Regions from separate parts of the Paenibacillus sp. FSL R7-269 genome, predicted to be linked through region 2. Evidence: riboswitches for the same ligand, from Rfam matches in the RefSeq annotation. Region 2 holds a riboswitch; each other region holds the start of a gene.
The links. Region 2 has a riboswitch for cyclic di-AMP ahead of C162_RS18575 (3D domain-containing protein). Riboswitches for the same ligand answer to the same signal wherever they lie in the genome.
Positions count from the first base shown of each region.

Region 1 (5,847 bases), on a different contig from region 2:
AAGGCGCTTCTCCAGGGCTGTATGGATCTGTTCGTGGTGAGCACGCAAGACAAGCCGTTATCCCTGGAGCTTGTGATCGAAGAGGGGCTTCCCGACAAGTTCACCGGGGATGCTGCGCGTATCCGCCAGATTCTGATCAATCTGATCGGCAATGCGGTGAAATTCACGCCATCCGGCACGGTAACGGTTAAGGTGGAGTCCTATGGCGTCAGGGAGACCGCTCAGGCGCTGCAATTCATGGTGCGCGACACCGGCATTGGCATCTCCCCGGATAAGCTGCAGCTGCTCTTCCAGTCCTTCTCGCAGGTGGACGCGTCGCATACCCGCAAATACCCCGGAACGGGTCTGGGCCTTGCGATCTGCAAGAAGCTTGTAGACCTGATGCAAGGAGAGATCTGGGCAGAACCGGCAGAGGGAGGCGGTACACAATTCTTCTTCAGAATTAAGCTGCAGTCGCAGGAGCATTCCCCGGAGGTATTCTTCGGCAAGGATACAGGGGGCGGGGAGTCAGCAGAGGAGAACGAAGCCGTATAAGCAGCGATTGCCAACAAGAGAGTTAACATTATATAATTTGAAAGTAACTATTCTTTTATCACGACAGTCCTGAGGACGGAAAGGAACTCTCTTTGAGCAAAACAAAAAAGAACAATGTCATGGCTCCCCAAATGAGCAAGCAGGAGAAGCGCAGGGCAGAGCAGGAACAGCAGAAGCAGAAAACGAGAATTCTGATCGTGAGTACGGTGGCTATCGTCGTTATTATTTTTGTAGGCTTATTCATACTTGCTTCGAAGGACTCTTCTCCTGCCGGTACAGACAGTAAGCCGGTTGCCTTCAATTACAGCGAAATGATGCGGCTTGGCAAGGAGGATGCTCCGGTTAAAATTGTGGAATTCGGCGATTTCAAATGTCCGGCTTGCGCCCAGTTCACCGGTGTGATCAAACCGCAGATCGTTCAGGGTTATGTAGATCAGAATAAAGCAGCCTTCTATTTCGTGAATCTGGCCTTCATCGGCAAGGATTCCAGAACGGCCTCCCTGGCAGCGCTTTCGGTGTATCATCAGAACCAGGAAGCGTTCTGGAAATACTTCGATGCGATCTATGCCAACCAGGGGAATGAAGACAAGGAGTGGGCTACGCCTGACTTCATGGTGAGTCTCGCCAAGCAGCTGGAGCTGCCGGTCGATTATGACCTGCTGCGCAAGGATATTGACGACCGCACCTATGCGAAGGAGCTGGACCGGGATATTCAGCTTGGCACGGATGCGGGCGTAACGAATACACCTTCCTTGTTCGTGAACGGCATCAAGGTGAAGGAGCCTTTCAATATGGAGGAGATTGACGCTCAGATTCAAGCAGCTACAGCAGCAGCGGGAGCTGCCCAATGACAGCCTTCTCTGCCTTCTGCCGGCGAAATTGTCTCTACTTGGCCTGGTTCGTCTGTGTGGTGGCTGTAGCGGGAAGCCTGTATCTCAGTGAGGTCCTGCATTACGAGCCGTGCAAGCTGTGCTGGTTCCAGCGGATCTTCATGTACCCGCAGCTGTTCTTGCTGGGGATCGCCACCTACCGGGCGGACAAGCGGATCATTCCTTATGTGCTTCCCCTTAGTCTGATCGGCGGCTGTATCTCTATTTATCATTATGCAGAGCAGAAAATTCCGGCGCTCAGCAAGGTGCTTCCCTGCACCATCGGCGTACCGTGCAACAAGGATTATCTGAATTGGTTCGGATTTGTTACGATCCCTCTGCTTGCACTTATAGCCTTTGTCTTAATCTCCATTCTGCTCTGGACAGGACGGAAAGAGGAGCCTGCAGAGTAAGAAGCTGACGGGCAGAAGGAAGAGAAGAGAATCCCCTTAATTTTAGCGAAAAATAATATACAAAAACCCTGTAAAATCACGTGTTAAAGGGATAATGAAAGAGAATGAAAGATCAAGACATACCGGATGATGAATTTGGTTGTTTTGAGTGCTTTTCATTCTTTTTTCATTTGTTTCCACGCTTTACGGAAGACGTATTGTAGCTTAATATTAGTCCTTGTGAGAAGTTGAATATGCGCTGAATTTTCCGGAAGGAAAAACGGGGGAACCACACTTTGGCCAAGGCCAAAAGGGGTGAATCGGAGCAGGCCGCAAGGGCTGTAACCGTAGGGCTACCACAGTCCGAATCCGCCAGCTAACCTCGTAAGCCACTAGTGGGATAATGACCATGCACATTAGGCATGCGGATCATTTCCGTATGCTTATTTTGGTGCCTGCATTTATGAAATCCACTTATGAAAACAGCGCAGGGAAACCCCATTTTCAACTTAACCAAGAGAGGAACTGTTACTACAATGGTAAGCAAGGTAAAACGACTATTGATCGGGCGTCCGATGAAGTCGAACGAACTCGATCATGAAAAGTTATCCAAGGTGAAAGCACTGGCTGTCCTGTCTTCTGATGCGCTCTCGTCTGTAGCCTACGGAACAGAACAAATTCTAATCGTACTGGTGGCCGCCGGGTTCACCGCCATCTGGTACTCCTTGCCAATTGCATTAGCCGTACTGGGCTTGCTGGCTATTCTGATTCTGTCCTATCGGCAGACGATATTCGCTTATCCGCAGGGCGGAGGAGCTTATATTGTAGCCAAAACCAATCTTGGAGTGCATACTGGGCTTCTGGCCGGCGGCTCGCTGCTGGTGGATTACATTCTGACGGTGGCGGTAAGCGCCTCGGCGGGGACGGACGCGATCACTTCAGCTTTTCCAAATCTGCATAATCATAGTGTCCTCATAGCGGTATCTGTTATCGTACTCTTAACGATTGTTAATCTGCGCGGGGTGACCGAATCGGCTTCGTTCATCGCCATCCCGGTCTATCTGTTCGTCGTCTCCATCTTCGTGCTGATTATCGCAGGGATCTTCAAATATGCAACCGGCGGGGCTCATGCACACGTTCCTGAGATTGGTACGGCAGTCTCCAATGTCAGTATGTTCCTGCTGCTGAAGGCATTCAGCTCCGGTTGTTCGGCCCTAACCGGGGTAGAGGCGGTCTCCAATGCCATTCCTAACTTCAAAGCGCCGGCGGAGAAAAATGCAGCCAAAACGCTGATGCTCATGGGCCTCATTCTCGGAGCTATGTTCACAGGCATTACGCTGCTGGCTTACTGGTACGGCATCATGCCCGATGAGAAGGCCACCGTGGTCTCACAGATTACCGAGTCTACCTTCGGCCGTGGCGGGCTGTACTTCTTCATTCAGGGGATTACGGCGGTTATCCTGTTCCTGGCAGCCAATACGGCGTACTCGGCCTTCCCGCTGCTGGCGTTCATGTTCGCCAAAGACAAATATCTGCCCCATGCCTTCATGGTGCGCGGCGACCGGCTTGGCTTCTCCAACGGCATTATTTTCCTCGGCGTCATGTCGGCAGTGCTCGTAGCTGCATTTCACGGGAATACGGAAGGACTCATTCCATTATATGCAGTAGGGGTATTCATTCCGTTCACGCTGTCGCAGCTAGGCATGATGGTCCAATGGTACAGAACGAAGCCGCAAGGCTGGCAGAGCAAGTTCGCCGTGAATACGGTCGGGATGCTCACCACGTTAACGATCACCATGATCTTCATTATCACCAAATTCTCCAGCGTGTGGATGGCCTTCATCTTCCTGCCGGTCGTCATTATCGTGTTCCACCGGATTCACCGCCATTATATGAATATTGCCGATCAGCTGCGGATCTGTCCCGCTACCGATAAGCCTTGTATCAAAGGAAGCACCGTAGTCGTTCCGGTCGCCGGTGTGACCCGCGCAGTACTACATTCGATCAGCTATGCGAAGTCATTGACTGATAATGTGGTCGCTGTATATGTAGGCTTTGATGAAGAAGAGATTCACAAGATGGAGCAGAAGTGGGAGGAGTGGAACCCCGGAGTACGCCTGATCGTACTGCGCTCCCGCTACCGCAGTATTATCCGCCCGCTGGTGAAATTCATCGATACAGTAGAATGGAAGACCTCTTCAACGGATCATATTACCGTCCTGATTCCGCAATTCGTTACCAAGCATTGGTGGCAGGCGGTGCTGCATAATCAGACCAGCTTGTTCATCCGCTCTTATCTGATGAATCAGAAGGATATTGTCATCGCCACGGTTCCTTTCCATCTGCATAAATAATATAGAAGATTATAGAAAGACGGCTGTTTCTGCTTCATGCGGAGGCGGCCGTTTTTACGTTTTAGTTGACAGAGATAATGAGAATCAATATCATCAATCTATAAGCAATAATTGAGCTTGTCTGTTTCATAGCCATATTTATAATAGAGGAGCCTTGCTCCATTACATTTATACGAGGAGTGTTATCATGTCGGAACGTTTAAATACAGAGCAGCTGAGCATCGGATATGCGGAGACAATGATTGTAAAGGGGCTGAATCTGTCGCTTCCGACAGGGAAGATTACGGCGCTCGTCGGAGCGAACGGCTCCGGGAAGTCCACGATTCTGAAGACGATGGCCCGGATCATGAAGCCGAAGAGCGGCAATGTCATGCTGGACGGGAAGTCTATTCACAATCTGTCCACCAAAGAGGTGGCCCGCCAGTTGGCGATTCTGCCGCAGAATCCTACTGCCCCGGACGGGTTAACGGTATCTGAGCTGGTAGGGTACGGTCGGTATCCGCATCAGAAGGGCTTCGGCAGCCTGACGCCTGAAGACCGCAGCATTATTGCCGAGGCGATTGAATTGACCGGCATGAATGAATTCCGTGACCGGCCGATTGACCGGCTCTCCGGCGGACAACGGCAGCGGGCCTGGATCGCCATGGCGCTGGCACAGCAGACGGAGATTCTGTTCCTTGATGAGCCGACGACTTTCCTGGATATGGCCCATCAGCTGGAGGTGCTTCAGCTGCTGCAGAAGCTGAATGAGCAGGAAGGCCGGACGATCATTATGGTTGTCCATGATTTGAACCATGCCTCCCGTTACGCGCAGCATATGGTAGCGATCAAATCCGGCAATGTGATCAGTGAAGGCGCTCCGAATGAGGTAATGACACCGGCAGTGCTGCGTGAGGTATTCGGCATTGAGGCGGATATTGTGCCTGATCCGCGTACAGGTGTGCCGCTCTGTCTGCCTTACGAGCTGGCTGCGTACAAAGTTGCCGGGCTGTAGGAGAGGAACATGAATGAATTCCTGAGGCAAGAATATAGTTCCAAGTTCGATCTCCATGCTAAGGTACCCGAAGGAGCCGTGTATTCCTTCGCCGCTGCAGAACTGGCAGAAGAGGCGGGGATGAGGACCTTCATGGAGGCTTACCGGCCGCTGATGAAGGCGCTTGACGATAAAGCGGCCGGTGCGTATTTCGGTGGTTATCTGAGCATTATTGCACTCGCGGTCCAGTATTCCGTGACCGGCTACCTATGTGTACCGGACTTCAGCTTACGGAACCTTCAGCTGCATCTCGTTCCGGCAGACGGCTACTGCCGTGTTGCCTTCTCGCTTCGTGAATGGGGGATGGGACAAGCTCCTGCGGATGAGCCTGAACGGAAGGCCTGGCGCAATGAGGTGCTCACCAGCTTCTACCAGAGCACAGCCGTGCCGCTGATCCGCATGGCTTCACAGGTGAGCGGCCTTTCGCATGGGGAGATCTGGGGACAGATGCCGACCAAATTCAATTATTATGCGGAAGCCTTTGCTGCTGAGCTTACAGATCCGCTCCAGCTACGCCGGCTGGAGGAGGATTACGCCTATCTGAAGGATGAGCTGCCTGCTGCCGTATTCGGGATGCCGCGGAATCCGTTCCAGGTGAAGGTGCGGAGAATCGAATCGCTCGCGGACCCGCAGCAGACGGTTCAGATGCGTAACCGCTGCTGCAT
Region 1 covers NZ_ASPS01000030.1:89,484-95,330, reverse strand. Annotated here, with positions in the region: gene C162_RS15405 (sensor histidine kinase) at 1-534, shown strand, start outside; gene C162_RS15400 (DsbA family protein) at 627-1,385, shown strand; gene C162_RS15395 (disulfide oxidoreductase) at 1,382-1,816, shown strand; cyclic di-AMP (ydaO/yuaA leader) riboswitch at 2,043-2,202, shown strand; gene C162_RS15390 (APC family permease) at 2,332-4,149, shown strand; gene C162_RS15385 (ABC transporter ATP-binding protein) at 4,337-5,143, shown strand; gene C162_RS15380 ((2Fe-2S)-binding protein) at 5,153-5,847, shown strand, end outside.
Region 1: linked by a shared signal. The riboswitch ahead of C162_RS15390 (APC family permease) and the one ahead of C162_RS18575 (3D domain-containing protein) in region 2 are both predicted to bind cyclic di-AMP.

Region 2 (5,847 bases):
GAAGCAACCGCTGTCAGAAGAGAAGGTATTTAAGGACCCGGTTCACAACTACATCCACGTACAGGACACTATTATCTGGAGACTGATCAATACTATGGAATTCCAGCGTCTGCGGCGCATCCGGCAGCTTGGGACCTCCTATTTGACCTTTCACGGGGCAGAACACAGCCGCTTCTCCCATTCTCTGGGGGTATATGAGATTACGCGGAGGATTATCTCCCAGTTTGAACGGAGCGGCTACAAGGACTGGATGCCGGAGGAGAGACTACTTACCCTGTGTGCGGCACTGCTGCATGATTTGGGGCATGGACCCTTTTCCCATTCTATAGAAGAAGCTTTCGAAATGGATCATGAAGACTGGACCTGCCGTATCATTCTGGAGGATACAGAGATCACTGCTATTCTGCGTGATGTGGCTGAAGATTTCCCCGATAAAGTGGCCTCAGTCATCTCCAAAACCTACGAGCATGAAATTGTTGTCAATTTGGTGTCGGGACCACTTGATGCTGACCGAATGGATTATCTGCTCCGGGATGCATATTATACGGGGGTGAATTACGGAACCATCGACATCGACCGGATTCTGCGGATGCTACGTCCTTATGACGGCCGGGTGGTTGTGAAGGAATCGGGGATGCATGCGATTGAGGATTACCTAATGTCACGGTATCAGATGTACTGGCAGGTCTATTTCCACCCGGTAACCCGCAGCTCAGAGATTATTCTCAGACAGATTCTCCGCCGGGCCAAGGAGCTGGTGCAGCAGCAGCATGCTTTCCGCTTCATGATTGAGCCCTTAAGTGATCTGTTCAGCGGAGAGGTAACGGTAGGGCAGTATCTGCTGCTGGATGAAGCCTTGATGCAGACTGCCTTCATGCAGTGGACGCTGGAGGAGGATGACATCCTGAGCGACTTGTGCAGCCGGTTTATCCATCGTAAACTGTATAAATATGTGGAAATGGAGCATTTGGATTCTGACACAATTGACGAAATCCGCCGCAGCTTCGCCGGTGCGGGACTCCGGCCCGATTATGACCTGGAAATTGATTATCCCACCGATCTTCCCTATGATGTGTTCCGTCCGGGAGAGGGCTTTGACAGCAAGCAGATCCTGCTTTTGGACAAGCATGAGCGGCTGAGGGAAATCTCCGAGGTATCGGACATTGTACGCTCCATCAGCGGTATTCACCGCGGCAGATACCATCTGTATTTTCCACAGGACAGGCTGCAGAAAGCCCTTTCACAGTTGCCGCCGTCCATCGCAGAGATTTTTGCCAAATAATCAGATCAAGCTTGGAATTATAGATAACACAACAGGCCGAAAGGATGTAATGTAATGCAGTTATTCGACACCCATACCCATCTGGATGCTCCACAATTCGACGAAGACCGCGAAGAGGTCATTGCCAGAGCGCTGGAAGCCGGCGTCAGCAAGATGATCAACATTGGCTTTAACCGGGACACGATACCGACGACCATGCAGCTTGCCGAGAAATATGATTATATTTTTGCAGCCGTAGGATGGCATCCCCAGGATGCCATCACGATGAGGGACGGAGACCTGGAATGGATCGCCTCCTTATGCTCTCATCCCAAGGTGGTTGCCATCGGTGAGATCGGGCTGGATTACTACTGGGACACCTCCCCTAAGGATGTACAGCATGATGTATTCCGCAAGCAGATCGGTCTGGCCCGTGAGCTGAAGATGCCAATCTGTATTCATAACCGAGATGCTCATGAAGATGTGATCCGTATCCTCCGCGAGGAGAAGGCGGGCGAGGTTGGCGGCGTAATGCACTCCTTCTCCGGCAGCTGGGAAAGTGCCAAGATGTGTCTTGAACTAGGATTCCATCTTTCTTTTGGTGGACCGATTACGTTCAAGAATGCCCGGGTGCCCAAAGAGGTGCTTGCCCAGACTCCGCTAGACCGGCTGCTGATCGAAACCGACTCCCCATATCTAACTCCGCACCCCTTCCGGGGCAAGCGAAATGAGACCGCTCATGTGAGGCTGGTAGCGGAGGCGGCCGCGGCAATAAAAGGGATTGAATTACAGGAATTGGCTGAAATTACGTATGCGAACGCACTGGAACGATTTGGGATACTCTGAAAACGGGAGTAAAAGCGGTGAAAAATGAAGTATAGCGGATGTATTAAACTTTTTTGACTGAAAAACGGCCGATTATTACAATATTTTAATCATTTTTTTACGTAAACGTGGTTGAATCGTCCTTTACAACATGTATCAAAACAGGATATCATCTTTTCAGTGCAGTGAGCTGTTGTAACTGTGACAGTCACTAATTTCATGGATCGTCTCGCTGAGTCTCCGTATGGAGAACGGGGGAACCAATAATGCGCTGCCGCATGAACGTACAAGAGTACTGGCACAGAATTGCCGCAGGCATTATTTGATTTCTTTACGTGGTCTTTGGGGTGAATTTGAGGGCAACCGCCGTGAGCGGGTGACCTGAGATAGGGCGTCTCTCTTATGTCCGAACCCGACAGCTAACCCCGTAAGCGCAAGTAAGAGAGGAAACCTCGTGCATAAGCATTCCGACGTATTCGACACCGGGAAGCCACGAAAGAGTCCTCTAAGAACTCTTTTTTAGGCTTCTTTTGTTTTGAATAATGAGAATGCTCCCGGCATACTGTTATATAACAGATCTCCGGAGTAACTATGCCGAGCAGGCGATCCATGAGCAGGAAACGCTGAAGCAAGTGCGGGCGTATCCTGTTGCAAACTCAAACTTAGTTTCGTCAGAAGTGATACAGTCACCTTGATATAACTTGGACGACGGGGCTATGTAAGGAGGATGGAAAGAGTGGGCGTATTCCAACCAGAGGTATCCCATGATTCGCAATCATCCAGCAGGTCTTTCGCATTACGGTTGAAGCAAGTGAATCCCCGCGTAGTTTTACTTGCCGGTGTGGCATCGATTGTTATCGCACTGTTAATACTGCTGTACGTACACGGTCAGAGCAAAAAAGAAATTACCCTAGTAATAGACGGACAGGTACAGACACTGGAGACGCGGGAAACGCTGTTCAGTGATATGCTGGCTAAGGAACAGATTTCGCTGCAGGCGCATGATGAATTATCTATTGGCCTTAGTGATGAAATAAAAGACGGCGACCGTATCGTGATTAACACTGCGCAGAAGTTCGCTCTTACCGTAGACGGAAAGACCGAGACGTTATTTACGACCGAGGATACTATTGGTCAGGCCATCGACAAGCTGGGCTATAGCCTGGAAGGCTTAGACAAGATTTACCCTTCGCTAGAAACCGCAGTATCTGCAGACATGGAAATCAAAATTGTCCGGATTAACAAGCATGTGGTTCAACGGACAACTAATTTGCCTTTCCGGGTCATTAAGACAGCAGACCCCTCATTGACCAAGGGAACCGTAAGAGTGGCACAGGCAGGTAAGCCGGGCGTAATGATTCAGCACATCGAGAAGATCTATCAAGATGGCGAGCTGGCATCCATGCGCATGATCGGCAAGGAAGTACAGACTGTTACCAAGGACAAAGTCATTGCCATTGGAACCAAGCCGCTTCCTAAGCCCGTCGTAGTTACTGCCAAAGTCTCCAAACCTGTAACAACCTCCAACTCATCTAAAGCCAGTGCAAGGGTCAGCAATGTTACCAGTAAGGCTGGTCTGGATTTCGAGTACAAAAGAATGATCAAAAACGTATCCATGACTGCGTATTCGTCGCAGGAACCGGGTATTGGAACACGTACTGCCTCCGGCACACGCGTAACGGAAGGCCGCACTATAGCTGTAGATCCTAGTGTTATACCGATTGGCTGGTGGGTGTACATTGAAGGATTAGGGTTTCGCCGAGCAGAGGATACCGGCGGTGCCATCAAAGGCAACAAGGTGGATGTCTATTACGATTCATTGAGCCATGCCCGTAATTTCGGCCGTAAGTCGCGCACACTCTATGTGATCGGACCTGTGAAGCCGGAGCTGAACTAAACGTAAAGTCTTTTGCAAATTAGCGGTTAATACGATATAGTGAGGGAAGCACTTACGAAATTTCAGAGAGCTGCCGCTCATCACTTATACATTCTTTAGCCAAAAAGAAGGGGAGCGAATCCTCTTCTTTTTGCGTTCTGGAGTAAGGAGTAAAAATATTTATGATTAAAGAGCTAATTGTGGTTGAAGGGAAAAGCGATACTGTTGCCGTTAAGCGGGCGGTTGAGGCCGATACGATTGAAACCGGGGGTTCGGCAGTGGATAGCAGGGTCATTGCCAAGATCAAGCTGGCCATGGAGCGCCGGGGTGTAATTATTCTTACCGACCCGGATCATGCCGGAGAGCGAATCCGCAAAATCGTTGCGGCCAAGGTACCGGGCTGCAAGCATGCCTTCATCCCTGAGAAGGATGCAACCCGCAAAGGCGATATCGGAATAGAGAATGCTTCGCCTGAGGCTATCCGCCATGCGCTGGAGCATGTACATACCTCCTTCGAGGGGGCGCCGCCTATTATCGGGCTGGATGAGCTCATGGCCGCAGGGCTGATGGTGCATCCTCGGGCGGCTGAGCGCAGAATGCAGCTTGGCAATCTGCTCGGTATCGGTTATTGCAATGGCAAACAGCTATACAAACGTCTGGCGATGTTCGGCATTACCCGCGAAGAATTCGCGCAGGCCCTCGCCCAAATTGATCAGGGAGGCATTACTTCATGAGCGGTATCGAGAATATCTCGTCCCCAACAAGAACCAAAGCAATAATTCAGCGTTACGGATTCTCTTTCAAAAAAAGTCTGGGCCAGAACTTTCTGATCGATCAGAATATTCTGGACAAAATCGTGGATGCCGCCGGTCTGGACAGCACAGCCGGTGCACTTGAGATTGGGCCGGGAATCGGAGCACTGACGGAACGGCTGGCGATGACGGCCGGGGCTGTTACTGCAGTAGAGATTGACCGCAGGCTGATTCCGATTCTCAGGGATGTCCTGTCGCCATATCCCCATGTGAAGATCCGCAATGACGATGTGCTGAAGGTGAATCTGCAGGAGCTGTTCGCTGAGGATTTCGCGGGTAACGACCGGGTTAGTGTAGTAGCTAATCTGCCGTATTATGTGACTACTCCCATCCTCATGAAGCTGCTGGAGGAGAAGTTGCCGCTGGATAATATCGTGGTCATGATCCAGAAGGAGGTTGCCGAGCGTATGGCGGCGTCTCCGGGCGGCAAGGAGTACGGCAGCCTGAGTATTGCCGTCCAGTATTACAGCGAGCCTGAGCTGGTCTGCATGGTGCCGCGTACGGTGTTCATCCCGCAGCCGAACGTTGAATCTGCTGTGATCCGGCTGAAGGTCAGAGAACGTCCTCCGGTGGAGGTAGCGGACGAGAAGCATTTCTTTGGTGTGGTTCAGGCGTCCTTTACCCAGCGGCGCAAGACGATTGCCAATAATCTTAAGGCCCGCTTCTTCCCGGAAGAAGGGCGGGAGCGCCTGGAGGCGCTGCTCTCCGAAGCCGGTATTGAACCCTCGCGGCGCGGCGAGACGCTTAGCATTGAAGAGTATGCCCGGCTCAGTGCGGTTCTTCTGGCCGCAGGCATCGCATAGAATACAGAAAACCCTCCCGGCGGATGAACCAACCGGGGCTTTTGCCCATAACATGGGGTAGAGGTGGTGTTGTGATGAATCTAGGAGACTTGGTCATTCGTAAATCCTATGGCGGCGATGTGACCTTCCGGGTAGACAATATATTGCAGAATAGAGCAGTCATCAAAGGCACGGAGTTCCGTCTGTTGGCGGATTCTCCGCTGGAGGATCTGGTTCAGGTGCCTCCTACACGGGTTACCGAGCGGGGACAGCGTGCACAGATCAAGGCAA
Region 2 covers NZ_ASPS01000040.1:10,580-16,426, forward strand. Annotated here, with positions in the region: gene C162_RS18565 (HD domain-containing protein) at 1-1,282, shown strand, start outside; gene C162_RS18570 (TatD family hydrolase) at 1,337-2,107, shown strand; cyclic di-AMP (ydaO/yuaA leader) riboswitch at 2,307-2,535, shown strand; gene C162_RS18575 (3D domain-containing protein) at 2,823-3,983, shown strand; gene rnmV (ribonuclease M5) at 4,145-4,696, shown strand; gene rsmA (16S rRNA (adenine(1518)-N(6)/adenine(1519)-N(6))-dimethyltransferase RsmA) at 4,693-5,577, shown strand; gene yabG (sporulation peptidase YabG) at 5,652-5,847, shown strand, end outside.

Region 3 (5,847 bases), on a different contig from region 2:
CTGAAGAGTGGACAAATCTGCCGGAGGAATCAAGGCAGGAGGTCTGGGAGGCGCTTGCGGAAGACCTGTTCTACGCGCTGGGCAACGAGCCGGTCATTCAGGTGGGCAGCGGAGTTGTAATGTACGATAAAGAAACACACCGCATTAATATTCTGCTGGGCGATGAGGATCTGGCTTCGGTCGTTCTTGTATAAAACAGGGGGGAAATGCGGCAGCGGGTTTGTCCCGGGCATCCAGCCATGTTAAAATTGGAAGTGGAGTACTAATTGCCGGGATGTCAGAATACATTTAATCAAAAATCTTTAGCCTGGCACATCCCTTGGACTTTCAGAAGCTGAGGGATGTTTTATTTGAAGGCAAGAGCAGGATTAAGGAACCGTTAACTTAGCAAGGGAGGAAACGAATTGCAATTAACTGAGGAACAACTTCAGGAGCAGATCGGCAAGCTTGAGGGCTGGAAGCTGGAGAGGGATAGGCTGGTGCGCAAATATATGTTCAGTGAATATATGAAGGGAATTGCTTTTGTGGATGAGGTAGCGGCAATTTCGGAGGCCTTTGACCATCACCCGCATATCACCATTGATTACAAGACGGTTGTTCTGCGGCTGGCTGCAGATGTGGAGAAGCTTGATCTCCGCCAGGCGCATGAATTTAATGAGGCATTCGAGAAGACCCGCTAGAGGACAAGGCTCCTATGGAGACAATAGGAATATCTGATCAATAGAAATGCCCGTGCAAGGATCATTCGTTATCCTCGTCACGGGCATTATACATTTGAAATGAAGAGCATGGTGTTTGTACAGGTTGCGGATTATTTCTTCTCGGCCAGCCATAGGGCTACATTCGCAATCTCTTCAGGGGCCAGCCTGTCTTTGAAGGAAGGCATCTGTCCGCGGCCCTTGGTGACTATGCTGTAGATCTGCGGCGCGTCATGCGAAGCGCCTTCCTGCTGCAGGCTGGGTCCCGCCCCGCCCTGAAGCTGGTCACCGTGGCAGGAGATACAATTGGCCTTCACTGTAGCTTCTGCGCCAGCAGCGTCCAGCACAACCTCCGGCATGGTCGGCTTGTTCTGCTCCGCCACCTCGGATTTACCGGGTAAGGTAAACATTAAGATTACTGCAAAGGCACAGGCGGCAAAAAACAAACCGCTCATGATCCATTTCTGCATCTGCATCCGTCCCTCCATGTAAGCTGCTGACTCCATTATAGCGGATGGTGAAGCGTTATCATAGTATTTGTGTCAAAAAAATGAACACAAACGATCCATTTTTTTGCAAATCAATCTGTCTCCAGTGCTATTCCTCATAGACCATGCAATAAAAAGGCTTATTGCCGGTCGGGGTGCGGCGTTCATAGGTATCCGTTATAGTGAATCCGCATTTCTGGTAAGCGCGGATGGCGCGCTGGTTCCAGGTCAGCACCTCCAGGTCGATCTCACGCTCCGGGTATCGCGCCCGTGCTGCCTGCACAATAGCCTTCATGAACAGATGCCCCATTCCATGGCCGCACAGCTCGGGCCGCATTCCGACACCAAGCCGGACTACCCCCTCCATCGGAAAGAGCTGGGCGAAGCCGCACAGATCCCCCTGTCCGTTCACTACAGATACATATTGCTCACTGCGAAGCTGCGGGTCTCCGAACTCCACGCCCAGCGCCTGCATCTGCTCCCAGGACATCCAGCCGTAAATATTATACGGAGGCTTGTAGCTCCACTCACAGATCTCAGCGGCATGCTGCGGTTCCATAGGCACCACATAAAAGGTTAACGGGGAGCTAATCATTACGGGAGGCCTCCTTCCAGCCGAAACTGCTTTTAAAGGACGGAAAAGCCGTTTCCACTTGTTCTTCTATTAATTATATACAAAAACAGCCAGTTTCGACGCAAATTCCTTGCGGAAATGCAGAAACTTGACAAACGCCAATAATTATTTTCTGAAAGTACAGAATCGGTGTTTTACAAATATAGAGACGGGTAAGTAATTTTATAGACAAAAAAAAGCCCTTCTCCAAGATTTCGGCAAAAATCTTGGAAAAGAGCGTAGGTTACAAAGAATTATTGTACATCATCGTTGTCTTGGGAATCCGAAGCTACAGTCTTGTAGGCATCTGTACTCATGATTCGTTTGGCGCCAACGTAGCGGTTGACGTAATAGCTGTCACTCAGCGAACTGATGGTTACACCGCGTGAGGAAGAGGCATGGGCGAATTCGCCGTCACCAACATAGATACCTACATGGGATATGCCCTTACCGCTTGTATTGAAGAATACAAGATCGCCTGGTCTCATCTCGTCACGGGACACGTCAGTACCCATCTGGTACTGAGAGCCGGATTGATGGGGCAGGTTAATGCCGATCTTATCAAAAACATACATTGTAAATCCGGAGCAATCAAACCCGTTAGTTGATGTACCGCCGGATACGTATTTGGTTCCGATGGCTTTGTCGATCACTTTATCCATTTTGGAATCCGCGAAAGCGCTTCCTGCTCCGATTGTGAAGATAATGGACAAGCTTAGTACTGCGGCTGCTAGCTTCTTCTTCAAAAGTAAATACCCCTTCCAATGCCTACGAGGTTAGCTTAAGGGTTCGGTTGAAGGTCCCCTATGACCCCTCTTAGAATAGGAGGTCAATTCACCCAAAGTGGTTCCCCCGTTTCCCTAATTCATTAGGGAACTCGGCATGACTGTTGATTAGGATTAGCGGTTCATTCAATACATGACAAAACCTTTGTTAAAAGCGATTCAATAATTACAAAAATGTTACTAAAAGCTCACTGCGATAATTGTAACAAAGACTAAGGCGCTTGGCAATCACTTATAACATATTAATCCATCTTTTTTGCTGTTTTTTAGAGTTATAGCCCTTTCGAAAGACTCATATCTATGCGCCGGGGTTATTTAATATGATTTTTTCTTTGTTTTTGCAATAAAATGCTGTTTCAAGGCTGTGGATTCGGGTAAAAGGTAGAATAAGGAAAAGGAAAAACCCGGAAATGATTACGGCAATAATCATCCCGGGCTCGTATAAGTTACATTTAGTTGTTAGAGGCTGAAATATTCGGGGTATGCTTCAAAGGTTCAATCGTAAGCGACAGCTTGGTAGGCTGTTGTGCTCATTACTCTTTTGGCGCCAACGTAGCGGTTGGCCCAGTAAGACTGGCTCATCGAACTGATGGTTACACCACGTGAACTGGAGGACTGTGCGAACTTCCCGTTTCCAACATAAATACCGACATGGGAAACTCCGTTACCCAGAGTATTGAAGAACACGAGATCTCCGGAGCGTAGATTGCTCTTGGATATTGTTGTTCCAACTTTGTACTGTGCTTTGGATGTACGGGGCAAGGTAAGCCCGACATTCTTGAACACATACTTGGTAAATCCGGAACAGTCGAAGCCGCTGGTGGTTGTGCCCCCGGTTTTATACGACGTTCCAATGGTTTTTGAAATCACAGTATCCATTTTGGAATCTGCGAAGGCACTGCCCGCTCCGAGTGTGAATACCATCACAAGACCCAGCGCCGCTGCGGTGCATTTTTTCTTGAAATTCTGTCTAATCAAAAGATGTACTCCTTCCAGGGCCTGCGAGGTTAGCTTAAGGATTCGGTAGAAGGTTCCCCTATGACCCCTCTAAAGCGAGATCAATTCACCCAAAATATGGTTCCCCCACTTCCCGGTGCAGGGAATTCGGCGTTTTATGCACCAGAACAGTGACTTATCGACATTGATTAAATTGCAATAGATACGGAAGATTCTGTTTGAAAGATTACAACTTTGTTACTAGTGGTACAGGCATCATTGTATCAGACGATTTACCCTTTTGCAAATGCTTTTGTCCTTCTCTTCAAGCAAAAAAGAGTCCTGCTCCCTGATGAGGGGCTGTGACTCTTTTTAGTATGCCGCTGTAGCAGCTTATTATTGTGGAAATGATTTACTGGACCAGAGGTGGTACTGGGCAGCGATTCCCCACATATTGAACAGCGTGGAGGGCAGCGGAGCTGCCTGGCGGAGCATAAGTGCCGGCAATCCGGGATAGAACAGAGCAGAGGCGCTACAGAGCAGAATTACGGCCAGGCTTCCCGCCCCCAGAATGACGGAAATACCGATCGAAGGCATCAACACCTTCAGGCAGATTAGCAGCGAGGAGAACATGCCGGTACCTGCGGTATAGCCGAATTGCATATAGAGCAGAAGCTTGCGGACAAGGAATAGATAGAGCAGCCAGCCCAGCACACAGGGCACAAGCTTGAGCAGGAGCTGAACATCGAGAACGCCGCTGAGCAGATGACGGTACATGCGTGGAAGCAGCCAATAGAGCGGCAGGAGGGTTAGTGCCCATTCGGCCAGGCTGAACGCCAGCACCGGCAGCCCATATTTTCTCATTCCCGGGAAAAAGAACAGTCCCCGCGCTCCGTCGCGCTCCTGATGAAGCTCGTGCAGCAGCCCTGCACGGATAAAGGGAGTCAGCAGCAGCCTTAGCACTGTCAGCGCCAGCAGCATCCACAGCCAGTGCTGGACGGCGGGGTCGGTGCGCAGCGCAGTCTGCCCCTCGATATAATACAGCAGCCTGCCTATTCCGCTGCCGCCGGCATTCGCATCCGGGTAGCGTAGCAGGACGGGGACAACCGCACTTTTAATGAATTTGTACAGGAAATAACCCCAGAACAGCCGGTAGATAAATAGCAGAATCAATATATAGAACTGTTCTTTCATGCTGATCCAACCGCGGGCAATTGAACTTTTCACCATTCCTTCACCTCACCAGACAAGAGTTCCGAGCAGGGTTTCAAGCAGAGTAGATGCGCTAAGCGTCCAGCGGGAGAGTGTGCGCGGCTCAAGCTCCGCCATTTTGAAATTATTAAGATGCCTGCTCTCCAGCAGAATGGAATGCCCCGGATCGATCTCTGCGGAGACCAGCGGAGCTTTATACGCTAACTCAAAGGAGGTAGCCTTACCCTCGTCATTCCAGTATTGCTGCACAGTGTACCCGTCTGCGAAGGTGAATTTCACGGGAACATCAGGGTACAGGCTGCCCTTATTGCTTACATCGACCACAGCGTTATAGCGGATCCCCCCGCCATCGCCGTTGTCCCGTCCGACCGTGAGCCTGATATCATCAACTGCGAAGTCGGGTGCACCCCCGCTATAGACAAAACGCTCAAAATAAGTCTGCCAGGATTGCTTGGTCACTTTCTCCACAACCTTTTGGAAGTCGGCGGTGGACGGATGCTGGAAGCGGTATTTGCGGGCATAGGCGGCGAGGATGGCGTCCATATTCTTGGTTCCGGCGATGCGTTCCATATCCTTCAGCACCAGCTTGCCCCGGATATACACATTGCGCGTGTAGGCATCATCACCAGTGTATTTCCAGGTCTCCAGCGTAAGAGGCTGTGAAGAGGAGACCAGGCTGGACTGAAGCGGCAGGCTTGAGACCACGCCGTATTCCTGTTCCATTAGCCGGTCTTCAGCATAAGAGGTGAAGCTCTCATCAAGCCAGGCTTCTTCGAATTCATTACTGGCCACCAGGCCGTAGAAATACTGGTGCCCGATCTCGTGGATGATCGTGCGCTCCAGGGAGGTGCCCGGTGAAGTGTCCGTGGCGCCGAAGGCGGTAATCAGGGTTGGGTATTCCATTCCTCCGGCCCCGTTGCCGGACTCTGGCGGGACAACAATGGATAAAGTGGAATACGGATAAGGGCCGTACCACTTGCTGAATGCCGTCAGTGCCGCCTCGACCGCCTGGAAGTAACGCTCCTGGAGATGCTTATGCAGCGGGTCCAGATAGAGCTTAATCTTCACCCCGGGCACCTGCGGCGCGGAGAAGGCCTTCTCGGCAACCACGAAAT
Region 3 covers NZ_ASPS01000056.1:19,077-24,923, reverse strand. Annotated here, with positions in the region: gene C162_RS24755 (hypothetical protein) at 1-194, shown strand, start outside; gene C162_RS24750 (4a-hydroxytetrahydrobiopterin dehydratase) at 405-680, shown strand; gene C162_RS24745 (c-type cytochrome) at 812-1,168, opposite strand; gene C162_RS24740 (GNAT family N-acetyltransferase) at 1,296-1,781, opposite strand; gene C162_RS24735 (C40 family peptidase) at 2,054-2,545, opposite strand; cyclic di-AMP (ydaO/yuaA leader) riboswitch at 2,550-2,692, opposite strand; gene C162_RS24730 (C40 family peptidase) at 3,080-3,508, opposite strand; cyclic di-AMP (ydaO/yuaA leader) riboswitch at 3,566-3,704, opposite strand; gene C162_RS24725 (hypothetical protein) at 3,917-4,750, opposite strand; gene C162_RS24720 (M1 family metallopeptidase) at 4,760-5,847, opposite strand, start outside.
Region 3: linked by a shared signal. The riboswitch ahead of C162_RS24735 (C40 family peptidase) and the one ahead of C162_RS18575 (3D domain-containing protein) in region 2 are both predicted to bind cyclic di-AMP.